2 regions of the Bradyrhizobium sp. AUGA SZCCT0182 genome follow, and region 2 is predicted to be linked to the other one. Evidence: riboswitches for the same ligand, from Rfam matches in the RefSeq annotation. Region 2 holds a riboswitch; the other holds the start of a gene.
The links. A riboswitch is a leader RNA that binds a small molecule or an ion and turns the genes downstream of it on or off. The one in region 2 is predicted to bind cobalamin.

Region 1: it holds a riboswitch for cobalamin, as region 2 does, so the genes downstream of both, JQ611_RS01800 (TonB-dependent receptor) here and metE (5-methyltetrahydropteroyltriglutamate--homocysteine S-methyltransferase) in region 2, are expected to answer to the same signal.

The regions. Positions count from the first base shown of each region.
Region 1 covers NZ_JAFCLY010000001.1:385,271-391,244, forward strand. The annotation lists gene JQ611_RS01795 (DUF6925 family protein) at 1-696, opposite strand, end outside; gene JQ611_RS01800 (TonB-dependent receptor) at 794-3,073, opposite strand; cobalamin riboswitch at 3,187-3,387, opposite strand; gene JQ611_RS01805 (iron ABC transporter permease) at 3,522-4,565, shown strand; gene JQ611_RS01810 (ABC transporter ATP-binding protein) at 4,562-5,344, shown strand; gene JQ611_RS01815 (ABC transporter substrate-binding protein) at 5,344-5,974, shown strand, end outside.
Region 2 covers NZ_JAFCLY010000064.1:15,107-21,080, forward strand. The annotation lists gene metE (5-methyltetrahydropteroyltriglutamate--homocysteine S-methyltransferase) at 1-2,251, opposite strand, end outside; cobalamin riboswitch at 2,356-2,557, opposite strand; cobalamin riboswitch at 2,680-2,898, shown strand; gene JQ611_RS38520 (ribonucleoside-diphosphate reductase subunit alpha) at 3,013-5,928, shown strand; gene JQ611_RS38525 (ribonucleotide-diphosphate reductase subunit beta) at 5,958-5,974, shown strand, end outside.

The DNA.
Region 1 (5,974 bases), on a different contig from region 2:
CGGATAGATGTGCGCGCAGGGAATCCAGCCGTCGGGAACCGGCTCGGTCGCGGCATGGGTCCGGCCGCTTTTCAGGAGTCTTGGCAGCACGTGCGTGTGCGGCCCTTCCGGGCTCTTGCCCGAGGGCGGCGGGATCGGCTGATAGACCTCGATGCGGCCGAGCCGGCTGATGAAGACGCGATGCGGGTTCGCGCCAAGGATCATCCCCATTGCGGGATTGTCGTGTTCGAAGATGGCGCGGCCGCAGAGTTCGCGCAGCCGCGTGGCGAGACGGGGGTTACTGACGCGCACGCAAAAATCCGCCTGCAGCGCGCCGAGGCCGAGATCGAACAGGATGGATTCGCGGTCCTCCGGCCGCAGCGCCTCGTGATCGGCGCCGATTTCCGTCAGCGCGTTGCGGCCGTTCATTGCACAATCGCCTGACGGCAGGCACAGCGCGATCCGATGGCTCCAGCCTGACTTGGTGATGCTCTCGGAGGCGAACGGCCGGCTGTTGCCGCCCGGTTTCAGCGCAATGCCGCCGCGCGGCGTCACGGCTGCAACGGCCTCGATCGATTGCGTCAGCCGCACCGGCTCGTCGCGGTCGCGTGCGAATTCGGCGATGGCGCCGAACGTGCCGAGGCTCCATTGCGTGTCGGGATCGGCGATTTCCCGCTGCAACAGATCGATCGCCGCGACGGCGGAAACATCATGCATCAACCAGCATTCCCTTAACCCTCGGGGCCAAAGAGAATACTGGCTTGTCAGGTCAGGACAAGCCGGTCCGGAGCGGGCCCCGGACCGGCGTCCGGGCTCAGAACGTCGCGCCGGCCTTCACCATGTAGGTCCGGCCCGGCAGCGGATAGGCGCTGAAGCGGCCGTCGGTGAACGAGCTTGCGATCGCATAGTCGTAGTACAGCGCGTTGAGCACGTTGTTGACGCTCACCGACCAGAAGAAGTGCTGATATGCCCCGCTCAGCTTGAAGTCGATGGTGGCATCGGCCGGGATGCGGCGCTGGGTATTTTTCTGGTCGTTGTCCATGTAGCGCTCGCTCCAGCCGCGCACCGTGGCGTCCGCAACCAGATAATTTTGCCAGATGTTCCAAGTCACGCCGCCACTGGCGGTGTAGCGGGACACCAGCGGAACGTCATTGCCGGCGAACTGCCCTTCACGGAACACCGCCCGGGTGTAGGCCACGCCGCCGCGCAGCAGCACGCTGTCGCTGATGCGAAGCGAGGCGCTGGTTTCCGAGCCGTAACGGCGGGTCGGATCGAGGTTGACGTTGTAGAACAGCGCGGGGACGAAATGGATCTCGTTCTCGAGGTCCATGTTGTAGATGCTCGATTGCATCTGGAATCCGCCCGACTTGATGCGGAAGCCGCCTTCGACGTCGTGCGAGGTCTGGGTTTTCAGCTGGAAGGTGCCGGGAATTGGGGTGAAGAAGACAGGATCGAAGGAGGGTCCGGAGGACAATCTCTCGTCGACATTCGGCGTGCGGAACGCGCGGGCGGCCCGGCCGAATACCGAGACGATATTGTTGAAGCGATGTTCGAGGCCGACATGCAGCGCGTGCTGGACTTCGCTGCTATCCAGCGGAAGGTTCTGAGCGCCGCACGTAAAAAACAGGGCGCAATTCGGCGGATCGTTAAGACGGTCCCGCGCACTCAGGCTGGTGTTCTGGATTCGCGCGCCGTACGAAAAATCCGTTGTCGGCAACAGCCCAAGGGTTTGCTGCCAATAGCCGGCGATCGTTCTTTGCGACAGATCGTAAGTATGGATCGGCGGTGTGCCCTTGAATTCCGGCCGCTCCTGATGGAACGTCGCATCGTAATAATCGATGCCGGTCAGGATCGAAGAGGGTAGTCCGAACATTACATTCTTGACGCTCAATCGAGGCGTCAGGGACCATGTCTGTAGATGGCTGTCGACGTAACTGTTGGCGAAGGGATTGAAGAACGCGGCCTGCTGTTTCTTGTCCCGCACACCGCCATCGATGATGAGATCGACGCCGTTCCACAGGGTCTTGGTGAAGCCGGCGGTGGCGCTGGCGCCCTGCTGATTGCCGTAGTCGAACGGCGTGCTGGTGCCGGTGCGGGCTGTGACCAGTTCGTTGACGCCGATCGAGGGATCGACGATGCGGCCGCCGGGGAAGCCGAGCTTCTGATCGTCGCCGGTAACGGTTACGAAGGCGGTGAGGCCGGGCGTGGTGTAGTTGAGGTTGCCGACTCCGTTGCGCTGGTCGAGCGTGTTGTTGACGCGGTAGCCGTCTGACTTGATGGCGTTGCCGTAGAACGACGTCGACCACGCACCGAAATTGGTCGCCGCCGAGACCGAGGCCATGCGCTGGTTGAAGGAGCCGACGCCGGCTTCGCCGCGGATCGCGACCGGCGGGCCGCCGACGCCGTTTTTCAGCACGATGTTGACGACGCCGCCGACCGCATTGTCGCCGTACAGCACCGCGCCGCTGTTGCCGCGGGTGATTTCAATGCGCTCGATCGAATCGCGCGGGATGGTCGAAAAATCGACACCGGCCATGTCGACGTCATTGAGCCTGCGGCCGTTGATGAGCACGAGGGTGTTGGAGGTCGCAAACGCGCCGAATCCGCGCAGATCGACGCTGGTCTTCGCGCCGTTGACGCCGCCATACAGGCTGGTGAGCTGCACGCCCGGTGTTTGCGCGATGATTTCCTGCAAGGTCTGCGCGGGTGAATGCGCGATCTCTTCAGCCGTGATGACGGTCGCCGATGTGCCGACGATGCCGGCGAATTGCCGGACGGGCGTTCCGCCGCCGCCCTGGCCATCGCCTTGTGACGCGACGTTCGAGCCGGTCCCCGGCGCAGGGTTCCGATTGCTTGACGGCCTCGGGTTCGGCGCGACGACGCGGCGCGTGCCCGAGCCTTGATCGGAAGCGGGTTTGGCGCGGGTCCGGTTCTGGTCGCCGGGCGGGTTGACCTCGATCGCCGGCAGTTGATCCGCTGTGGCGGTCTGCTGGGCCTGCGCGCCGGAATTGGTGAGCGCCATGATCGGCGCCAGAAAACTGGACGCCAGCAAAAGACGGCGGCACCGCTTGGCGGCAGTGGTGGTGGAAGACATGGTTCAGGCCTCGGTATGACGTCAGTGGCACGTCACAGCGAACCAAGTCCCACCATCGTGCTGTAAGCAGCTCTGGTGAAACTAATGCCTGTACTCCCCGACCGACATCTTCGCGTGTGACCACGGCTGACGGCAGGTCTCCTGGCTTGCGGGTCGTTACCTTTCGTCGCCTTCCCAGGACCGAGAATCCCAGTGGCGTAGGACGAAAGATTCACCGCTTACAGTTGCGGGGGCAGCCGCGGAATTGGGGGACTGTCCCCGCACCGCATTCCCTTTTGATCCCCAAAACGGGAACCGTCGAAAATTATGGTAGAAGTTTGTCAAAGATAGAGTCAATCCCATCAGGCCTCGCCTGCGATCCTCACTGGACGAGTGCGTCTTTTATGTCGCATGAGCAGTACCGTTCGAACGCGTTGTGCGGTACGGGCTGACCGTCCGGGGACGATCGATGAGTGTTGAGACCATCATTGCTGCAAACGAGGAGGCCGCGCGGCGCCGGATTGGCGTGACGGCCGCGCTCGCCGGCCTCGTCGGGCTGTTGGTGCTGATCTCGCTCGGCATCGGGCCGGTGCGGCTGTCGCCGCTGGCGGTGATGGAAGCTCTCCTCGGCGGCGGCAGCGATGTGTCGCAGGTGATCGTGCGGGAAATCCGCCTGCCGCGGACCATCTTGGCGCTGGCGATCGGCGCCATCCTGGGAATGTCAGGCGCGTCGCTGCAGGGCCTGCTGCGCAATCCGCTGGCCTCGCCCTCGCTGTTCGGCGCGCCGCAATCGGCCGCCTTCGGCGCGGTGCTGGTGATCGCGCTGGGGTGGGCCGATGTGCGCTCCTATGCGTTGCCGGTGGTGGCGATCATGGCCGCTTTCGGATCGGTGTTCGTGCTCTTGACGATCGCCGGCCGCAATGCCGGGCTGCTGATCCTGATCCTGGCGGGCCTTGCGATTTCGAGTCTGGCGGGCGCCGCCACCGCGCTGGTGATGAACCTCTCCAGCAATCCCTTCGTGGTGCTGGAGATCGCGTTCTGGCTGCTCGGATCGCTGGAGGATCGCAGTTTTCAGCACGTGATGCTGGCGCTGCCGTTCATCGTTGCCGGTGGTATTATCCTGTTCAGCCAGCGCCATTCCTTTCGCGCGCTCAGCCTCGGTGAGGAGACCGCGCAGAGCCTCGGCGTCGATGTCGGGCGCCTGCGGCTGATCGTGATCACCGGCGTTGCGCTTGGGGTCGGCGGCGCGGTTGCGGTCACCGGCACCATCGGCTTCATCGGCCTCGTCGCGCCGCATCTGATGCGGCCGTTGATCGGTCATGATCCGGCGCGGCTGCTGGTGCCGAGTGCGCTGGCAGGCTCGGCGCTGCTGCTCGCCGCCGACATCGCGGTGCGGATCATTCCCTCGACCAGCGACATCAAGGTCGGCGTGCTGACCTCGATCATCGGCGTGCCGTTCTTCCTCTATCTGATCGCGCGCGAACGCCGCGCGCTCGGGGGAGGTGTCGCATGAGCGAAGCAACGCTTCTCACGGCGCAGGGCGTAAACGTGACATTGGCCGGCCGCCATGTGCTCAGCGATGTATCGCTGTCGCTGACCGCGGGTCATCTGGTCGCCCTGGTCGGACCGAACGGCGCCGGCAAGACCACGCTGCTGCGGGCGCTGTCGGGGCTGCTGCCGTCCTCAGGCAGTATCCATATAGGCGGCGATGCGCTGGCCGATCTGTCGCTGCGTGAACGCGCAAAACGCTTTGCCTATCTGCCGCAGGGCCACATCGTGCACTGGCCACTGCCGGCGCGCGATATCGTGGCGCTCGGCCGCTATCCGCACGGCGCGACCGATCCGGCGCGGCTGTCGCCAAAGGATACTGAAGCCGTATTGCGCGCGATGCAGGCGGTCGATGTGGTGGAATTCAGCGAACGCCGCGTCACCGAACTGTCCGGCGGCGAGCGCAGCCGCGTCGCGCTGGCGCGCGTGCTGGCGGTCGAAGCGCCGGTGATATTGGCCGACGAGCCGACCGCCTCGCTCGATCCGCGCCATCAGATCGACGTGATGAAGAATTTGCGCGCCACCGCCGACAAGGGCGTGCTGGTCATCGTGGTGACGCACGACCTCGGCCTGGCTGCACGATTCGCCGATCATGTGCTGGTGCTGAAGGAGGGCCGGCTGGTGTCGCAGGGCGCGCCGGTGGAAGCGCTGTCGGAGCGGGTGATAGCCGACGTGTTCCGGATCAGCGCCTACCGCGCCGAATACCAGCGCGAGGCCGTGATCGTGCCGTGGGCGGATCTGTGATGCGCCGCCGGCTTGCCGTGCTGCTGGCGGTTGCCGCGCTGGCGATGCCGGGCGGCTCCGCGTTATCAGCTAAGCTGCCGCGGATCGTGTCGATGAACGTCTGCAGCGATCAATTGCTGCTGTCGCTGGCCGATCCCGAGCAGATCCTCGGGCTTTCGCGTTATTCGCGCGATGCCTGGGTGGCCGGTGACGTCGCTCGCTATCCAAAACTGTCGGGCGGCGCGGAAGACGTGATGGTGCTGAAGCCCGACATCGTCGTCGCCAATTTGTACGACAAGCGTTCGACGCGGGAATTGCTCAAAGCGCATGGGCTGCGTCTCGCCGAACTCCCGGTGCCGCGAACGCTGCCTGAGGTGAAGGACCAGATTCGCGAGTTCGGCGATATCGTCGGCCACCCCGATCGCGCGGCGGCGCAGATCGCGTTGCTCGATGCGGCGTTAGCGCGGGCGCGCCAGGCTGTCGCCGCAAAACACTATCGGGTGCTGCCGCTGTCGCGGCGCGGCTGGGTCGCGGGCAGCGACAGCTTTGTCGGCTCGCTGCTGGCGGAGACCGGGCTGTTCAACACGGCCGGTGATCTCGGTTTCAATTTCGGCGGCTTCGCTTCACTCGAGGCGATCGTGAGCCAGAAAC
Region 2 (5,974 bases):
CGGAGAGCCGCAGCCGCGCCAGCTTGAGCAGGTCGGTCATCTCAGCGGTTTCAGGCACCCGCGGCGAATGGATGTCGTAGACGCCGGGGCCGATCTCGTTCGGATAGCGGTAGTTCCGGAAAGCGTCGAGCAGTTCCATCTTCGAGCGCGAGGTCTCGATCGAGATCACGTCGGCATCCATCGCACCGATCGCATCGATGATGTCGTTGAACTCCGAGTAGCACATGTGGGTGTGGATCTGGGTGTCGTCGCGCACGCCCGACGAACAGATGCGGAAGGCGTCCACGGCCCAGTCGAGATAGGTCTTCCACTCCGACCGGCGCAGCGGCAGGCCCTCCCGCAGGGCCGCTTCGTCGATCTGGATCATCCCGGCACCGGCGGCTTCGAGGTCGGCGACCTCGTCACGGATCGCCAGCGCGATCTGGCGGCAGGCTTCGCTGCGCGGAATATCGTCGCGGACGAACGACCAGTTCAGAATGGTCACCGGCCCCGTCAGCATCGCCTTCATCGGCCGCTTGGTCAGCGACTGCGCATACCGCCACCACTCGACCGTCATCGGTTTCGGGCGCGACACGTCGCCGAACAGCACCGGCGGGCGGACGTAGCGTGATCCGTAGGACTGCACCCAGCCATACCCGGTGAAGGCGAAACCTTCGAGCTGCTCGCCGAAATACTGCACCATGTCGTTGCGCTCGAACTCGCCATGAACAAGCACATCAAGCCCGATATTCTCCTGCCAGCGCACCGCGCGCGCGGTCTGGTTCTGCAGATAGAGTTTATAGGCGTCGTCGGTCAGCGCGCCCTTGGCATGCGCGGCGCGGGCGTTCCTGACATCCGCGGTCTGCGGGAACGAGCCGATGGTCGTGGTCGGGAAGGCCGGCAGGTTGAAGCGGCTGTGCTGCACGCCGGCGCGATCGGTAAACGCGTTGAGGCGGCGGCGCATCGCGCTATCGATGCCGGCGGCACGCGCCGCCACCTTGGCATCGTGGATTCGCGGCGAAGCTTTGCGCGCCGCTGCGGCTTCATCGGAGGCCTTCAGGATGGCGTCGGCGTGGACGCGGCCGCGCGCCAATGCCGTTCCGAGCGCCGCCAGTTCCTCGATCTTCTGCACCGAAAACGCCAGCCAGCTCTTCACATCGGGATCAAGGCCGGTTTCCAGCGCAAGGTCGATCGGGACGTGCAGCAGCGAGCATGATGGCGCGAGCTGCACGCGGTCGCCGCCGAGCCTGGTGACCACAGGTTCCAGCCGGTCGAGCAGCCGGCTCAGATCGGCGCGCCAGATATTGCGGCCGTCGATGATGCCGAGTGACAGCACGCGGTCCTTTGGAAAACCGGCAAGATCGTCGAGTTGCTCGGGCGCGCGCACGAGGTCCAGATGCAGGCCAGCGACGGGCAGGGCGATCGCGGTGTCGCGGTCGGCGCCGAGCCCGCCAAAGTATGTCGCCAGCATGATCTTGAGCTCAGGTACCGCCTTGGCGATTTCCGCATAGGCATAATGCAGCGCCTGCTGCGCGATAATGTCGAGGTCAAGGACCAGGCACGGCTCGTCGATTTGCACCCATTCCGCGCCGGCTTTCGCGAGTTCGCGCAGCACCTCGATATAGACCGGCACCAACCGGTCTAGCAGCGATAGCGTGTTGAATCCCGCATCCTTGCACTTGGCGAGTTTGAGGAACGTCACGGGGCCGACCAGCACCGGGCGGGTCTGGTAGCCGAGCGCTTTGGCTTCCAGATACTCCTCGATCGGCTTGCGCGAGGCGAGCGTGAAGGTCTGATCCTTCTCCAGTTCAGGCACCATGTAGTGGTAATTGGTGTCGAACCATTTTGTCATTTCCAGCGCCGGCACGCCGTGGGCCGCGTCGTGGTGGGCGTGGCCGCAGTCCGCATCATGCGCCGCGCCTTGGGCGCCGCGCGCCATCGCGAAGTAGGTGGCGAGCGGAACCGTGCCGCCGTTCCAGCCGTAGCTTTTCGGAATGGCGCCGACCATCACGCAGGTGTCGAGCACCTGGTCGTAGAACGTGAAGTCGTTGGACGGGATGATGCTGACACCAAGCCTCTTCTGGCGCGCCCAATTGGCCGCGCGCAGCCCGATGCCGGTCTCGATCAGGGCTTTCTCGTCGGTCGTGCCCGACCAGAAGCTCTCCAGCGCGAATTTCAGCTCGCGGCGCGGACCGATGCGCGGCGTGCCGAGCGAAGCGACGGGAAGTGAGGAGGTAGAATTTACAGAAGCAGTCGCATTGGAAACAGACATGGCTTAACCCCAAAAGTTGGGGGCAAAGGCCGAAGTGACACGTCTGGATTCCGGACGGTAGGGCGCGCGGAATCGCAACCGCACCACCGGGACACCCCGCCCGAGGACGTTTATGTTGTCGAGGCAGGTCTCCTGGCTCGCGGGTCAATGCTGCTGTCCGGTCTTCCCAAAACCTTTGCGGGTCTCAGTGACTTTGTTGGACAGCGGCTCGCCGCTTACAGTTGCGGGGGCAGCTCCGGCTTCACACCGGCTTCCCTCTTAGCTTCGGGAAAACCATCCCGAAGAACCACGACGCGTCCACTTACTGGCAACTCGGCGCGCCCGTCAACTCGATCGCCGGTTGTTGCGGTTGTTCACAGCTTCAACAGGGTGAACCAGAATTTTCGCAGGCTCGGCTAGCGCACCATTGACACGATTACCCAAATCGCACCAGATGTAGTTGTCACGGTCCATCACGACGCAAGTCATGGTGGCTAAGAGGGAAGTCGGTGATTGCGCCAAAGGGCGCGAAATTCCGACGCTGCCCCCGCAACTGTAAGCAGTGAGTTGTTCCCCCCTTTACGTCACTGATGCGGCTTCGCATTGGGAAGACAGGGAATAACGACGACCTGCGAGCCAGGAGACCTGCCGCGACACCGAAAAAACGTCCACGGGCGGGGTGTCCCGGCGGTCGCTTGCAGATCCATGCCGGCGTTGCCGTCGCGCATTCGATGCAGCGTCCCCAAAGACATCCGGCCTCAACAACACCACGGGGTCTGCCGATGTCCGAATCTTCCGGTCTCATTTCTCTCGAAGCCAAAACCGCTCCCTTGTTCCAGTTGCGTCCCGAAACGCTCGCCGCGCCGGACGCCGAACTTCCGATGCAGGTGATCCGCCGCAACGGCACGGTTTCGAAATTCGATGCCAGCAAGATCTCGGTCGCGATGACCAAGGCGTTTCTCGCCGTCGAGGGCCACACCGCGGCGGCCTCGCGCCGGGTGCATGAGGTGGTGGAGCAGTTGACCGCTGAGGTCGTCGGCGCGCTGTCGCGCCGGATGAGCGAAGGCCGCACCTTTCACATCGAAGACGTGCAGGACCAGGTCGAACTGGCGCTGATGCGCAGCGAGCACCACAAGGTGGCGCGCGCCTATGTGCTGTACCGCGACGAGCGCACCAGGCAGCGCGCCGAGCAGGAGGCCGCCAAATCGGCCAAGCCTGCGGCAGGACCCGTGCTGCATGTGACGCTGGCGAACGGCACCAAGGTGCCGCTCGATACCGGGCGGCTCGCGCTGATCGTGGGCGAGGCCTGCGCCGGTCTTGATGGCGTCGACGCCGCGCCCGTCATCGCGGAAACCCAGCGCAATATCTACGACGGCATCAGCCAGGACGAACTGGCGCTCGCTTCCGTGATGGCTGCGCGGACGCTGGTGGAGCAGGAGCCCAACTACGCTTACGTGAGCGCGCGGCTGCTGCTCGACAAGCTGCGCACCGAAGTGCTGTCCTACGTGCAGGGGGTGCCGACCAACGCCTCGCAGGCCGATATGGCCGGCCGCTACGGCGAATATTTCCCGGCCTATATCAAGACCGGCATCAAGGCCGAACTGCTCGATCCGGATCTGGCGCGCTTCGACCTGAAGAAAATCGCCGCGGCGCTGAAGCCGGAACGCGATCTGGCGTTTCAGTTCCTCGGCCTGCAGACGCTGTACGACCGCTATTTCCTGCATGAAGGCGGCAACCGCATCGAGCTGCCGCAGGCGTTCTTCATGCGCGTCGCGATGGGACTTGCGACCCGCGAGATCGATCGCGAGGCCCGCGCGATCGAATTCTACGATTTGCTGTCGTCTTTCGATTTCATGGCTTCGACGCCGACGCTGTTCAATTCTGGAACGCTGCGGCCGCAATTGTCGTCGTGCTTCCTCACCACGATCGCGGATGATCTCGACGGCATCTTCAAGTCGGTCAAGGACAACGCGCTGCTGGCAAAATATTCCGGCGGGCTCGGCAATGACTGGACCCGCGTGCGCGGGCTCGGGGCCCACATCAAGGGCACCAATGGCGAAAGCCAGGGCGTGGTGCCGTTCCTGAAAGTCGCCAACGACACCGCCATTGCGGTCAACCAGGGCGGCAAGCGCAAGGGCGCGGTCTGCGCTTATCTCGAGACCTGGCATATCGACATCGAGGAATTCCTCGATCTGCGCAAGAACACCGGCGACGACCGCCGCCGCACCCACGACATGAACACCGCGAACTGGGTGCCTGATTTGTTCATGCAGCGCGTCGAAGCCGACGGCGAATGGACGCTGTTCTCGCCTGACGAGACGCCCGACCTGCACGACCTCTACGGCACAAAGTTCGCCGAACGCTATGCCGCCTATGAAGCCAGGGCGGCGCGCGGTGAAATCCGCGTCTTCAAGCAGGTCCGCGCCACTGACCTCTGGCGCAAGATGCTGACCATGCTGTTCGAGACCGGGCATCCCTGGATCACGTTCAAGGACCCCTGCAATCTCCGTTCGCCGCAGCGTCATGCCGGCGTCATCCATTCCTCCAATCTGTGCACCGAGATCACGCTCAACACCTCCGACGACGAGACCGCGGTTTGCAATCTCGGCTCGATCAACCTGCTCAATCACATCCAGGGCGGTCGCCTGAACGAGGCGCGGCTGAAGAAGAGCGTGACGATTGCGATGCGGATGCTCGACAACGTCATCGACATCAATTTCTACACCATTCCGGAAGCGCGGCGTTCCAACCTGCGGCACCGTCCGGTCGGTCTCGGGTTGATGGGGTTCCAGGACGCGCTGCAGGCGATGCGGATCGCTGTCGCCTCCGATGCGGCTGTGACGTTCGCCGACACCAGCATGGAGGCGATCTCCTACTACGCGATCTCGGCTTCGGTCGATCTCGCCGCTGAGCGCGGTCGCTATCCCTCGTTCGACGGATCGCTGTGGAGCCAGGGCATCCTGCCGATCGATTCGATCGAGCTATTGGCGGAAGCGCGCGGCGGTGTCGCGATGGACCGTTCCATGACGCTCGATTGGGGCAGCTTGCGCGAACGCGTCAGATCGACCGGCATGCGCAATTCCAACGTGATGGCGATCGCGCCGACGGCGACGATTTCCAACATCTGCGGCGTCGCGCAGTCGATCGAACCCGCCTACCAGAACCTCTATGTCAAATCCAACATGTCCGGCGACTTCACCGTCGTGAACGAATTTCTGGTGCGCGACCTCAAGGCGCGCGGGTTGTGGGACGAGGTGATGGTCAACGACCTCAAATATTTCGACGGCAGCGTCGGCTCGATCGACCGCATCCCTGATGATCTCAAGGCGCTCTACGCCACCTCGTTCGAGATCGACAGCGCCTGGCTGATCGAGGCGGCGGCGCGGCGCCAAAAATGGATCGACCAGTCGCAGTCGCTCAACCTCTATATCGCCAACCCGTCCGGCAAGAAGCTCGACACGCTCTATCGCCTGGCGTGGACCCGCGGCTTGAAGACCACCTATTACCTGCGCTCGCGCAGCGCGACGCATGTCGAGAAGTCCACGCTCAAGGGCACCGACGGCAAGCTCAACAGTGTCGCCTCCGTGACGATGATGGCTCCAGCCCCAATCATCGTCCCGCTGGCCGCCACCGCGCCGGACCTGTCCGGTGCGGTGGCGTGCTCCATCGACAATCCCGAATGCGAAGCCTGCCAGTAAGCAGCAAGAAACATAAGGAAATAAACCCAATGCTCGACTGGTCCGA